3 regions of the Planomonospora corallina genome follow, and region 1 is predicted to be linked to each of the others. Evidence: riboswitches for the same ligand, from Rfam matches in the RefSeq annotation. Region 1 holds a riboswitch; each other region holds the start of a gene.
The links. Region 1 has a riboswitch for S-adenosylmethionine ahead of ACFOWE_RS27135 (hypothetical protein). Riboswitches for the same ligand answer to the same signal wherever they lie in the genome.

Region 1 (3,264 bases):
CGGTGAGGAGGTCTCCGGCTCCGACTCCGGGGATGGGGACGGGGACGGGGACGGGAGGCCGACCGCGGGGTCGTCGTCGTCATCGTCGTAGGTGGAGACCACGCCGTCGCCGTCGTTGTCGGCGGGGGAGGGGCGGGCCGTCACCGTGGCGGTGGCCGTGACGGTGACCGTCGCGGCCGGTCGCGCCGCGCTCGCGAGTTCGCTCCCGGCCGCGTTTCCGCAGGCCGTGAGTGTCGCCGCGCAGAGGCAGGCGGCGGCGAGAAGCGCGGCCCGCCGGAGGGCGGTGTTCCGGCCGATGGCCGTCCTGACGGCGGTGTTCCGGCCGGGGAGCTTCTGGAGGGCGGCCTTCCGGAGGGCGGGCTTCTGGAAGGCGGCATTCCGGATGCCCGCCTCAGGAGCGCAGGCCTGCTGAACGCCGGTCTTCGGGGTCTCGGTCCGCTGGATGCGCATGGGACACATCCCTTCGTGCTGGTCCCCATGCCGGGCATGGAGGGGGTGGATACGTGGCCGCCGTCCCGGCGGCGGGACGCGCGTGCGGGCGGCTCGGCCCTGTCCGGGGCCGCTCGGCGCGTGCCCCTGCCGTCTCCCGGCGGTCGCGGCTCCGAGCCGGAGCGCTCCGCCGTACCGGACGGCGGGCGGGGGCGGACGGGCGGGAGGGCGGCGGGCGGGCGCCGCCTGGGGAGGGCCGGTTCTCGGTGCGGGTCAGTTCTTGGTGCAGGTCAGGACGATGGTCGTGCCCACCTTGACCTTGGTGCCGGCGCGGTGGGACTGCTTGGTGACCGTCCAGTTCTCCGGGAGGATCACGAAGGTGTCGTACTCGTCCTGGGAGCCGAGCTTGATCTCCTCGTACTCGTCCCAGCCGTGGTCGACGAGCCACTCCTGCGCGACGGCCGCGTTCTGACCGGTGAAGTCCGGCAGCTTCACCTGCGCGGGCTCGTCCACCTGCGGCTCCGGCAGCCCGGCGTTCTCCTCGGTGGACTCCTCGACGGCGGGCTTGGCAGCGGGCTTGGCGGCGGCGGGCTCCCCGGCCGGAGCCTTGGCCTGGGCGGTCTCGGTGACGGTCGGCGCGGGCGCGGCTTCGGCGGCCGTGCCGTCCGGTCCGGCGATCGCGACACCGCCGAGGCATCCGGCGCCGAGCGCCACGACCGCGATCAGGCAGGCGGCCAGCCCGGACACGCCCCGGCCCGGCTGCTTCGGCGGATACGGCTGGTGGTGGGGCTGCGTCATGGCGCTCTCCCTGGGTAGGGGAACCGGGATCGGCTCTTTGTGGACACCAGTAAATCACTTGTGAACTGTAAACACAACTAGGAGCTGTGAACATCGGGGATCTTGCGCCTGGCTGGTGTTACGCATTTCCTTATGGATGGATCTGCTTGGAGTGCACGATTGACGACCGGCTGGGCGGGCGTTATGGTCCCGGCAGGTCATGAGCTCCAGCGCCAAGCCCCGGTTCGCTGGACGGCACCCCGCTCGCCGCGGGTGCCCCGGGTGACGACCTGCTCCGCGCGAGGTGCGCGGAGAACGGCGGATCACCGGAGCCCTCGGCCACCGGGGTCCGGACCAGGACCCTGGAGGCGCACCATGCCCGTCCCCGGCCACCTACCGCTCCGCCACCGGCGCTGCCCGAGCTGCGACGTCGACTTCGGCGCCATCGCCGACGTCCGCGACCTCGTCCTCCACGAGGGCGCCGGCTTCTGGTACGGCGAGTGCCTCATCTGCGGCTGCCGCTGGCAGGTGCACCCGCCGGGCAGCCCCGAGCACGGGCTCGCCCAGGCCGTGGTGGCCGACCGTCCGGCGGAGCACCTGGCGCCCGAGCAGGCCTGGCGGCGCGGGGCGATCCGCATCACCGGCCCCGACGGCACGCTCTGGGACGTCCGTCGGACCTCAGACGCCCGGCCGGGAGCCGACGCGGAGGACCGGGAGGGCGCCGATGCGGAGGTCCGGGAGGAAAGCGAGCCCGGTGGCCGGGTGGGCGCCGAGCCCGATGGCCGGGCGGAATCCGGGCCCGAGGCCCACCCCTTCACCGGGATCGTGTATGTGCTCACCGCATGGAACCCGCACGGGGCCACCCTGCCCCTCAAGCCCAACGTGGAGGCGCACCGGCGGCTGCTGGCCGAGATCCACGGGAACCGCGTCCCCGCGGGCCGGCTGCCCGCCGTACTGGAGGCGTCCTGCTACGACCCGGACGGCTACCACTCCTCCTACGGCTGGGCCGAGCAGGCCGTCGCGTTCGCCGACGCCGACGAGGAGGCGGTGCTGGAGCTGGCCCGCGACTTCGGGCAGCCCGCCGTACTGCGCTGGACCGCCGACCGGCTCACCGCCGTTGCTACTCGCGACGGGAAGCCGCTGGGCCCGCCCTGCCCCACGGTGGCGACCCGGCTGCCGGTGAGACCATGCCCCATGACCGGTGAGACGCGCACCAAGGTGTACTGCGGCTCCGGCGCCCCGGATATCGCAGCCGGAGCCTCACCGCCTTGCGGTATCCGTGCCCACAGGACGACACGAGAGCGTTGTCCAGAAGCGGTCGCCGCTGTCTGCCGCCCAGACTGTCGCATCGGACGGTCGTCAACCGGTCGTCTTCGCGGATCGGGCGGACGAGGGAGCCATGATCTCCGACAATGGGGCAGCGACCAGAAGGGTGATCGATCGGTTCCTGGCGAGGACCGGGGATCGAGGAGGAGGCCGACCGCGTGGAGGAGAACATGGGGACCGCCGCTTGGCCCGTCTACAGCCCCTTTGCCCGCGAGCACTACGGCCATGGTCTGGAAGCGGGCAGGGCCGAGGGCAGGCTCGAAGGCATGGTGGAAGAAGCGGCCCGGGTGGTCCTGCTGGTGCTGGCCGCCCGTGGTCTGGAGGTGCCGGACGACACCCGTGCCCGGATCACCGCCTGCACCGACCTCGCCCTGCTGGAGGTCTGGGTGATCCGCGCGGCGACCGTCCAGAGCGTGCACGATTTGTTCGGTGAGGCAGGCGGAGAGGACCGCTGACGGATCCTCGTACGGTGTGCGTCGTTCCCGGGAGTGCTGATGGGTTCTCCGGGCCTGCTCGTTCTCCAGGAGATCGGCCGGGTAAGGGGGGCGGACATCGGCTGTGAACTTCAGGGTCATCTGGCGCAGACGATCTTCAGGAGTGCACAATCTCCGGTGTGAAGGCGTATGTCGGGGTGACGGACACCGAGTGGTACCGCTTCCTGGCGGCCCGGCCCGGCCCGGGGTGAGTGAGGTCAACTTCTGGCGTCCGTCCGGGGCGCGGGAGTTCAAGGTC
Region 2 (3,264 bases), on a different contig from region 1:
GCCGCCGACGAGTGAGGCTCCGGCACCGATTCCCACGACCCGTTCCGTCATGGGGCCATCATCCCCCAGCGGGGGCCCGCCGGGTCCACCCGGCGGGGGTCACTTCGGCGCCGCGGCGCCGCGACGGGAGACGATCTCCTCCAGGGCGCGGACGAGACGGTCGACGTGCTCGTCGGTGGTGCCGATGCCGATCGAGGCGCGGAGCGCGGAGACCGTCGTGTCCTCGCAGCCGCCGTCCTTCACCCCGCCCAGCAGGTGCCGGACGAACGGGTGGGCGCAGAACTTCCCGTCGCGCACGCCGATGCCGTACTCGTCGGAGAGGGCCTCGGCGACCTCGCGGGCGGTCAGGCCCTCCACCACGAAGGAGACGATGCCGACGCGCGGGTGGTCGGGGCCCCACAGGGAGAGCTCGTGCACGCCCTCGACCGCGGCCAGGCCCGCGCGGAGCCTGCCGAGCAGGCGCTCCTCCTCGCGGACCAGCGCCGTCCAGCCGGTGGCGCTCAGCGCGTCGCAGGCGGCGGCCAGGGCGACGGCGCCCAGCACGTTGGGAGTGCCCGCCTCGTGCCGGGCCTCGGGGTCGTCGTGCCACTCGACGCCCCCGACGCCCCCGCCGTCGCCGCCGTCCCCGACGCCTCCGCCGCCCACGGAGCGCACCGCCCCGCCGCCCTTGAGGTACGGCTCGGCCTCCGCGAGCCAGTCGGGGCGGCCGACGAGCGCGCCCGTGCCGAAGGGTGCGTAGAGCTTGTGCCCGGAGAAGACCACGTAGTCCAGGTCGAGCGCGGTCAGGTTGAGGCGGCGGTGCGGGACGAGCTGGGCCGCGTCGACGAGGATGCGGGCGCCGTGCCGGTGGGCGACGTGCGCCAGGGCGGCGATCGGCCACAGCTCGCCGGTGACGTTGGAGGCGGCGGTCACCACGAGCAGCTTCGGGCCCTCGATGCCTGTGAGGGCCTCGTCGACCGCGCGGACGGCCTCGCCGGGGAAGGCGGGCGGCGCCAGCCGTACGGCGCCGGCCCAGGGCAGCAGCGAGGCGTGGTGCTCGGAGTCGAAGACCACGACGGTGGTGCCCTCCGGCAGGGCGCGGGCCAGCAGGTTGACGGCGTCTGTGGTGTTGCGGGTGAAGACCACCGCGTCGCCGGGGCGGGCGCCGACGAAGGCGCGGACCGTGTGCCGGGCCTGCTCGTAGCGGGCCGTGGTGAGTTGCGAGGCGTAGCCGGCGCCCCGGTGGACGCTGGAGTAGGCCGGGAGCGCGGCGGCGACGGCGGCGCTCACCGGCTCGAGACAGGGGGCGCTGGCGGCGTAGTCGAGGTTGGCGTAGGGGACGAGCCTGCCGCCCCGGACGGGGACGGCGAGGTCGGCGCCGAGCACGGGAGGGATGGGCCGGTCGCCGGCGGCCCGCCGGACGGGCTCCGGAGCGGCGGCGGGGGCGGCGGGGGCGTCGGTGGTGAAGATGCCGAGCAGGGACACGCCAGGACTCCTTCGAGGTCATCGGACCCCAAGCCCCTGCGAGGCGTGGCGATGGTGCGTGGAGCCCGCGCTTGACCGGCGCCACTCCGGCGCCGGACCAGGTCCTCACCCGGGGCACCCCGCCGCGGACGCGAGGGTTGCCGGCCAGCGAGCCGGGGCTTGTCACTGGCACTCATGACCTACCGCGAACTATAACCATCCCGGCCCGCCGGTCCGCAAGTCGGACACGGAATGGTGTCGGCCGCCTCGGGCAGGAACCTCCGGAGCCCGCCGATCGTCTATGCGGCGTGACCGGCTGGAACACCACGACCCCTCGGAGGAGACGGCGATGGACTGGGTGGCAGACCCGCAGATCTGGATAGGGTTCCTCACCCTCGTCGGCCTGGAGATCGTCCTCGGCATCGACAACGTCATCTTCATCTCGATCCTGGCGGGCAAGCTCCCGCCGGAGCAGCGTGACAAGGCGCGCAAGCTGGGGCTGCTCGCCGCGCTGCTCAGCCGCCTGGCGCTGCTGCTGGCCCTCTCCTGGGTCATACGGCTCACCGCCCCGCTCTTCGAGGTCCTCGGGCAGGAGATCTCGGGCCGCGACCTGATCCTGATCCTGGGCGGCCTGTTCCTGATAGGGAAGAGCGTCTTCGAGATCCACGACAACCTGGAGGGCAAGTCCGGCCACGCCGGAGGGAAGGTCGCCTCCTCCTTCGCCGCGGTGATCGTGCAGATCATGATCCTGGACATCGTCTTCTCGCTCGACTCGGTGATCACCGCGGTCGGCATGGTGGACGAGATCGGCGTCATGGTCGCGGCCGTCGTCGTCTCGGTCCTGGTGATGCTGTTCGCCTCCGGGCCGATCAGCCGCTTCGTGGACCGGCACCCGAGCATCAAGATGCTCGCCCTGTCCTTCCTGATCCTGATCGGCGTCGTGCTCCTGGCCGAGGGCTTCGAGCAGCACATCCCCAAGGGCTACATCTACTTCGCGATGGCCTTCTCGCTGCTGGTGGAGATGCTCAACATCCGCATGCGGAGCAAGCCGGGCGCCGAGGAGCCGGTGGAGCTGCACCACCGCTACGAGGAGGAGAAGCCCGCCGAGGGGTAGACGGGGCGCGTTCCCGGATTACGATGCGAATGTGAAGTTTGATCCTTGGAGTCCGGAATTCGTCGCCCATCCCTATGACGTCTACGCCGAGCTGCGCCGCGAGCGGCCGGTCGGCTTCTTCGAGCCGACCGGCCAGTGGCTGATCGCCCGGCACGCCGACGTCAACGCGCTGCTGCGCGACCGCAGGCTCGGCCGGTCGTACCTGCACACGGCCACCCACGCGGAGTTCGGCCGGCCCGACGACCCGGAGTTCCAGGAGCCGTTCTGGCGGGTGGTCCGCGCCGGGATGCTCGACGTGGAGCCGCCGGTCCACACCCGCCTGAGGAGGCTGGTCTCCAAGGCGTTCACCCCCCGCATGGTCGAGGCGCTCCGGCCCAAGGTCGCCGAGCTCGCCGGCGGGCTCGTGGACCGCTTCGCCGAGCGCGGCGGAGGCGATCTCATCGCCGAGGTGGCCGAGCCGCTCCCGGTGACCGTGATCGCCGAGATGCTCGGCGTGCCCGAGGCCGACCGGCACCTGCTGCGCCCCTGGTCCGCCGACATCTGCGGGATGTACGAGCTCAACCCCTCGGTCGAGGCCCAGCACACCGCCGTGCGCGCGGCGGAGGAGTTCTCCGCCTACCTCGTCGACCTGGCCCGCCACCGCAGGGAGAACCCCGGCGACGACCTGATCAGCGCCCTCGCCCAGGTCGCCGACGAAGGCGACAGGC
Region 3 (3,264 bases), on a different contig from region 1:
CCTGAACGCCGGGCGGCGTGGCGGTGTCGAGGTTGTCCGCGAAACGGACGTCCTCTTCTCCCACATAGACGTTGACAAAACGCCGGATCTTGCCCGTTTCATCGAGAATCCGGGCACCGATGCCGGGATAGTCGGCGTCGAGCTTCTCCAGGACCTCCCGGAGGGTCGCCCCTTCCCCGCTCACCTCCGCGGCACCATTGGTGTAAGTCCGAAGAATCGTCGGAATCCGCACGGAAACGCTCATGGTCGAGTACCTTTCAGGAGTTCTCAGGCGAGGGCGGTACGGAATGCGTCGAGAGAAGGCCGGATCACGGCGGTGGGACGCGCGTGCCCGGAAACCGCGTCGAGGGTCTTGAGCCCCTCACCGGTGTTCAGCACGACCGTCTCGCCGTCCGGGTCGAGCCGGCCCTCGGCGACCAGCTTGCGCAGCACGCCGACGGTGACACCGCCCGCCGTCTCGGCGAAGATGCCCTCGGTCCGGGCCAGCAGCCGGATCGCGTCGACGATCTCCGCGTCCGTGACGTCCTCCACCGCGCCGCCGGTGCGCCGGGCGATGTCCAGCACGTACGGCCCGTCGGCCGGGTTGCCGATCGCCAGCGACTTGGCGATCGTGTCGGGCTTGACCGGGCGGATCACGTCGTGACCGGCCTTGTAGGCCGCGGAGACCGGCGAGCAGCCCTCGGCCTGGGCGGCGAAGATCTTGTACGGCTTGTCCTCGACGAGGCCGAGGGCGATCAGCTCCTTGAAGCCCTTGTCGATCTTCGTGAGCTGGGAGCCGGAGGCCACCGGGACGACGATCTGGTCGGGGAGCCGCCAGCCGAGCTGCTCGGCGATCTCGTAGGCGAGCGTCTTGGAGCCCTCCGCGTAGTAGGGGCGGAGGTTGACGTTGACGAAGCCCCACCGGTCGCCCAGCTCGTCGCCGATGAGCTCGGAGCAGAAGCGGTTCACGTCGTCGTAGGTGCCGTCGATGGCCACGAGGCGCCCGCCGTACACCGAGGCCATGACGATCTTGGCCTCCTCCAGGTCGGCGGGGATGAAGACGCAGGCGTCGAGGCCGGCGCGGGCCGCGGCGGCGGTGACCGCGCCGGCGAGATTGCCGGTGGAGGAGCAGGACAGGGTGTGGAAGCCGAAGTTGCGGGCCGCCTCGACGGCGATGGCCACCACCCGGTCCTTGAAGGAGTGCGTGGGGTTGCCGGAGTCGTCCTTCACGTGGAGTGCGCGGACACCCAGCTCGCGGGCGAGGTTGTCGGCCTTGACCAGCTTGGTCCAGCCGGGGGCCATGTTCCGCTTGGAGGCGACGTCCGCCGGGACCGGGAGCAGCGAGCGGTAGCGCCAGATGTTGCTCGGCCCGGCGGCGATCTCCTCGCGGGTCACCCGGGGCAGCTCGTAGGCGATCTCGAGCGGGCCGAAACACTCGGTACAGGCGAAGTCCGGGCCGAGGTCGTAACGGGCGCCGCACTCGCGACAGGACAGGGCCACGGCGGGGCCGAAGTCGAGCGAAGCGGCGGTGGTTTCAGCGGTTGCAAGCGCCATGAAGCGAGGCCTTTCCCTCATCTTCGTCTGCGACCACCTTGGTCACAGACCGGAATTGGCACCTGTCCCGGCCGACCTCGTCAGATCACGAGTCTTGAACCGGGAGGGTTGCCGGGGCTTCGCAGGGCCGGTCCCTCCACCCCTCTGGATGAGCACGTATTCAGTTGTCGAACCCGTTGAGCAGGTTGAAAGCACTCTACCCCGGCTTTTCGCCGCTCCGACCAACCGTCTCACTTCGCGAGACGGATCGTGTTACCTGACGGACGCGAACCGGGCCGCGCCGCAGGGCCGCGAGGGCGTCAGGACCCGTAGGCCTCGCCCAGCGCCCCCTGGACGTACTTGCGCGCCTGGTGGATGCGGGACTTGGCGGTGCCCAGCGGGATGCCGAGCTGCTCGGCCACCTCGTTGTAGTCGAGCTGGCAGATGTCGCGCAGCACCAGCGCCTGGGCCAGGTCGGGCTTGGACGCCTCCAGCGCCTCCATCACGTCGAGCAGGTCCAGCCGGGAGCCCGCGATCACGCTCACCCGGGCGACGTCGGGCTTCTGCAGCGGCAGCTCCTCGGAGCTCTGCTCGGCCGCGCGCCGCTTCAGCGAGCGGTAGGTGGTCCGCGCGCAGTTGGCCGTCACGATGTGCAGCCACGTGCTGAACCGGGCCCGGCCCTCGAAGCGGCCGATGTTGCGGGCCACCGCCAGCAGGGTGTCCTGGCACGCCTCCTCGGCGTCCTGCCGGTAGGGGAGGATCCGGTTGCAGTGCCGCAGCACGTCGGGCTCGATGCGCCGCAGCAGCTCGCCCAGAGCCCGATGGTCGCCCTGGGCCGCCGCCCGGGCCAGTCCCTCGGTCGTCTCGTCCAGCGCCATCACGAGCCCCAATCAGCGGTCACCGTCGCCGGACATCCTATGGTCGACGGAAATGTTTGGTTAACCTCTGAGGCAAGCATCCCCCAAGGCGGGCCGATCCCCCGGCGTCCGCAGTAGGCGTAGAAGCTGAAGGGGCCTGTCTCCCTAGTCGAGGAAAGCATGAACACGATCCTGGTGGCGTCCAATCGTGGCCCCGTCTCGTTCACCGTCTCGGAGGACGGCTCGCTCTCCATGCGCCGGGGCGGCGGCGGGCTGGTGTCCGGCCTGTCGGAGGTGGCCAAGGAGCTGGACCTGCTCTGGGTCTGCGCCGCGCTCTCCGACGGCGACCGCGCCGCCGTACGGCAGGCGCCCGGTGGCCGCCTCGACCGGGCGGGATACGACACCGGCGCGCTGCGCATGCTCGACATCCCCCCGGCGACCTTCCACCGCGCCTACAACGCGGTGGCCAACTCCACGCTCTGGTTCGTCCACCACCTGCTCTACGACACCGCCAACACCCCGCACTTCGACGCCCGCTTCCGCCGCGAGTGGGAGTCCTACCAGTCCTACAACGCCGCGTTCGCGGTGGCGCTGGCCGAGGAGGCCGCGCACGGCGCGCAGGTGCTGGTGCAGGACTACCACCTCAGCCTGACCCCGGCCATGCTCCGCATCGAGCGGCCCGACGTGAGCATCGCGCACTTCTCGCACACCCCGTGGGCCCCGCCGGAGTACTTCTCCCTGCTCCCGGACGACGTCGCGACCGAGCTGCTGGAGGGCATCCTGGGGGCCGACCACGCGGGCTTCCTCACCGTGCGGTGGGCCGAGGCGTTCATGGACTGCTGCGAGGCGATCCTCGGCGCGGAGGTGGACCGCGACGGCCACACCGTCTCCCACG

Region 2: another riboswitch for S-adenosylmethionine. It lies ahead of ACFOWE_RS03155 (aminotransferase class V-fold PLP-dependent enzyme); the one in region 1 lies ahead of ACFOWE_RS27135 (hypothetical protein).
Region 3: another riboswitch for S-adenosylmethionine. It lies ahead of thrC (threonine synthase); the one in region 1 lies ahead of ACFOWE_RS27135 (hypothetical protein).

What each region holds. Positions count from the first base shown of each region.
Region 1 covers NZ_JBHSBM010000040.1:63,778-67,041, forward strand. Annotated here, with positions in the region: gene ACFOWE_RS27125 (hypothetical protein) at 1-450, opposite strand, end outside; gene ACFOWE_RS27130 (PASTA domain-containing protein) at 703-1,227, opposite strand; SAM riboswitch class IV at 1,423-1,531, shown strand; partial or broken gene ACFOWE_RS27135 (hypothetical protein) at 1,582-2,232, shown strand; gene ACFOWE_RS27140 (hypothetical protein) at 2,202-2,420, opposite strand; gene ACFOWE_RS27145 (hypothetical protein) at 2,703-2,987, shown strand; gene ACFOWE_RS27150 (HNH endonuclease) at 3,214-3,264, shown strand, end outside.
Region 2 covers NZ_JBHSBM010000009.1:52,927-56,190, forward strand. Annotated here, with positions in the region: gene ACFOWE_RS03150 (NADH-quinone oxidoreductase subunit D) at 1-51, opposite strand, end outside; gene ACFOWE_RS03155 (aminotransferase class V-fold PLP-dependent enzyme) at 100-1,464, opposite strand; SAM riboswitch class IV at 1,527-1,644, opposite strand; gene ACFOWE_RS03160 (TerC family protein) at 1,793-2,557, shown strand; gene ACFOWE_RS03165 (cytochrome P450) at 2,589-3,264, shown strand, end outside.
Region 3 covers NZ_JBHSBM010000019.1:29,989-33,252, forward strand. Annotated here, with positions in the region: gene ACFOWE_RS18530 (MoaD/ThiS family protein) at 1-244, opposite strand, end outside; gene thrC (threonine synthase) at 268-1,533, opposite strand; SAM riboswitch class I at 1,548-1,688, opposite strand; gene ACFOWE_RS18540 (RNA polymerase sigma factor) at 1,833-2,390, opposite strand; gene ACFOWE_RS18545 (alpha,alpha-trehalose-phosphate synthase (UDP-forming)) at 2,550-3,264, shown strand, end outside.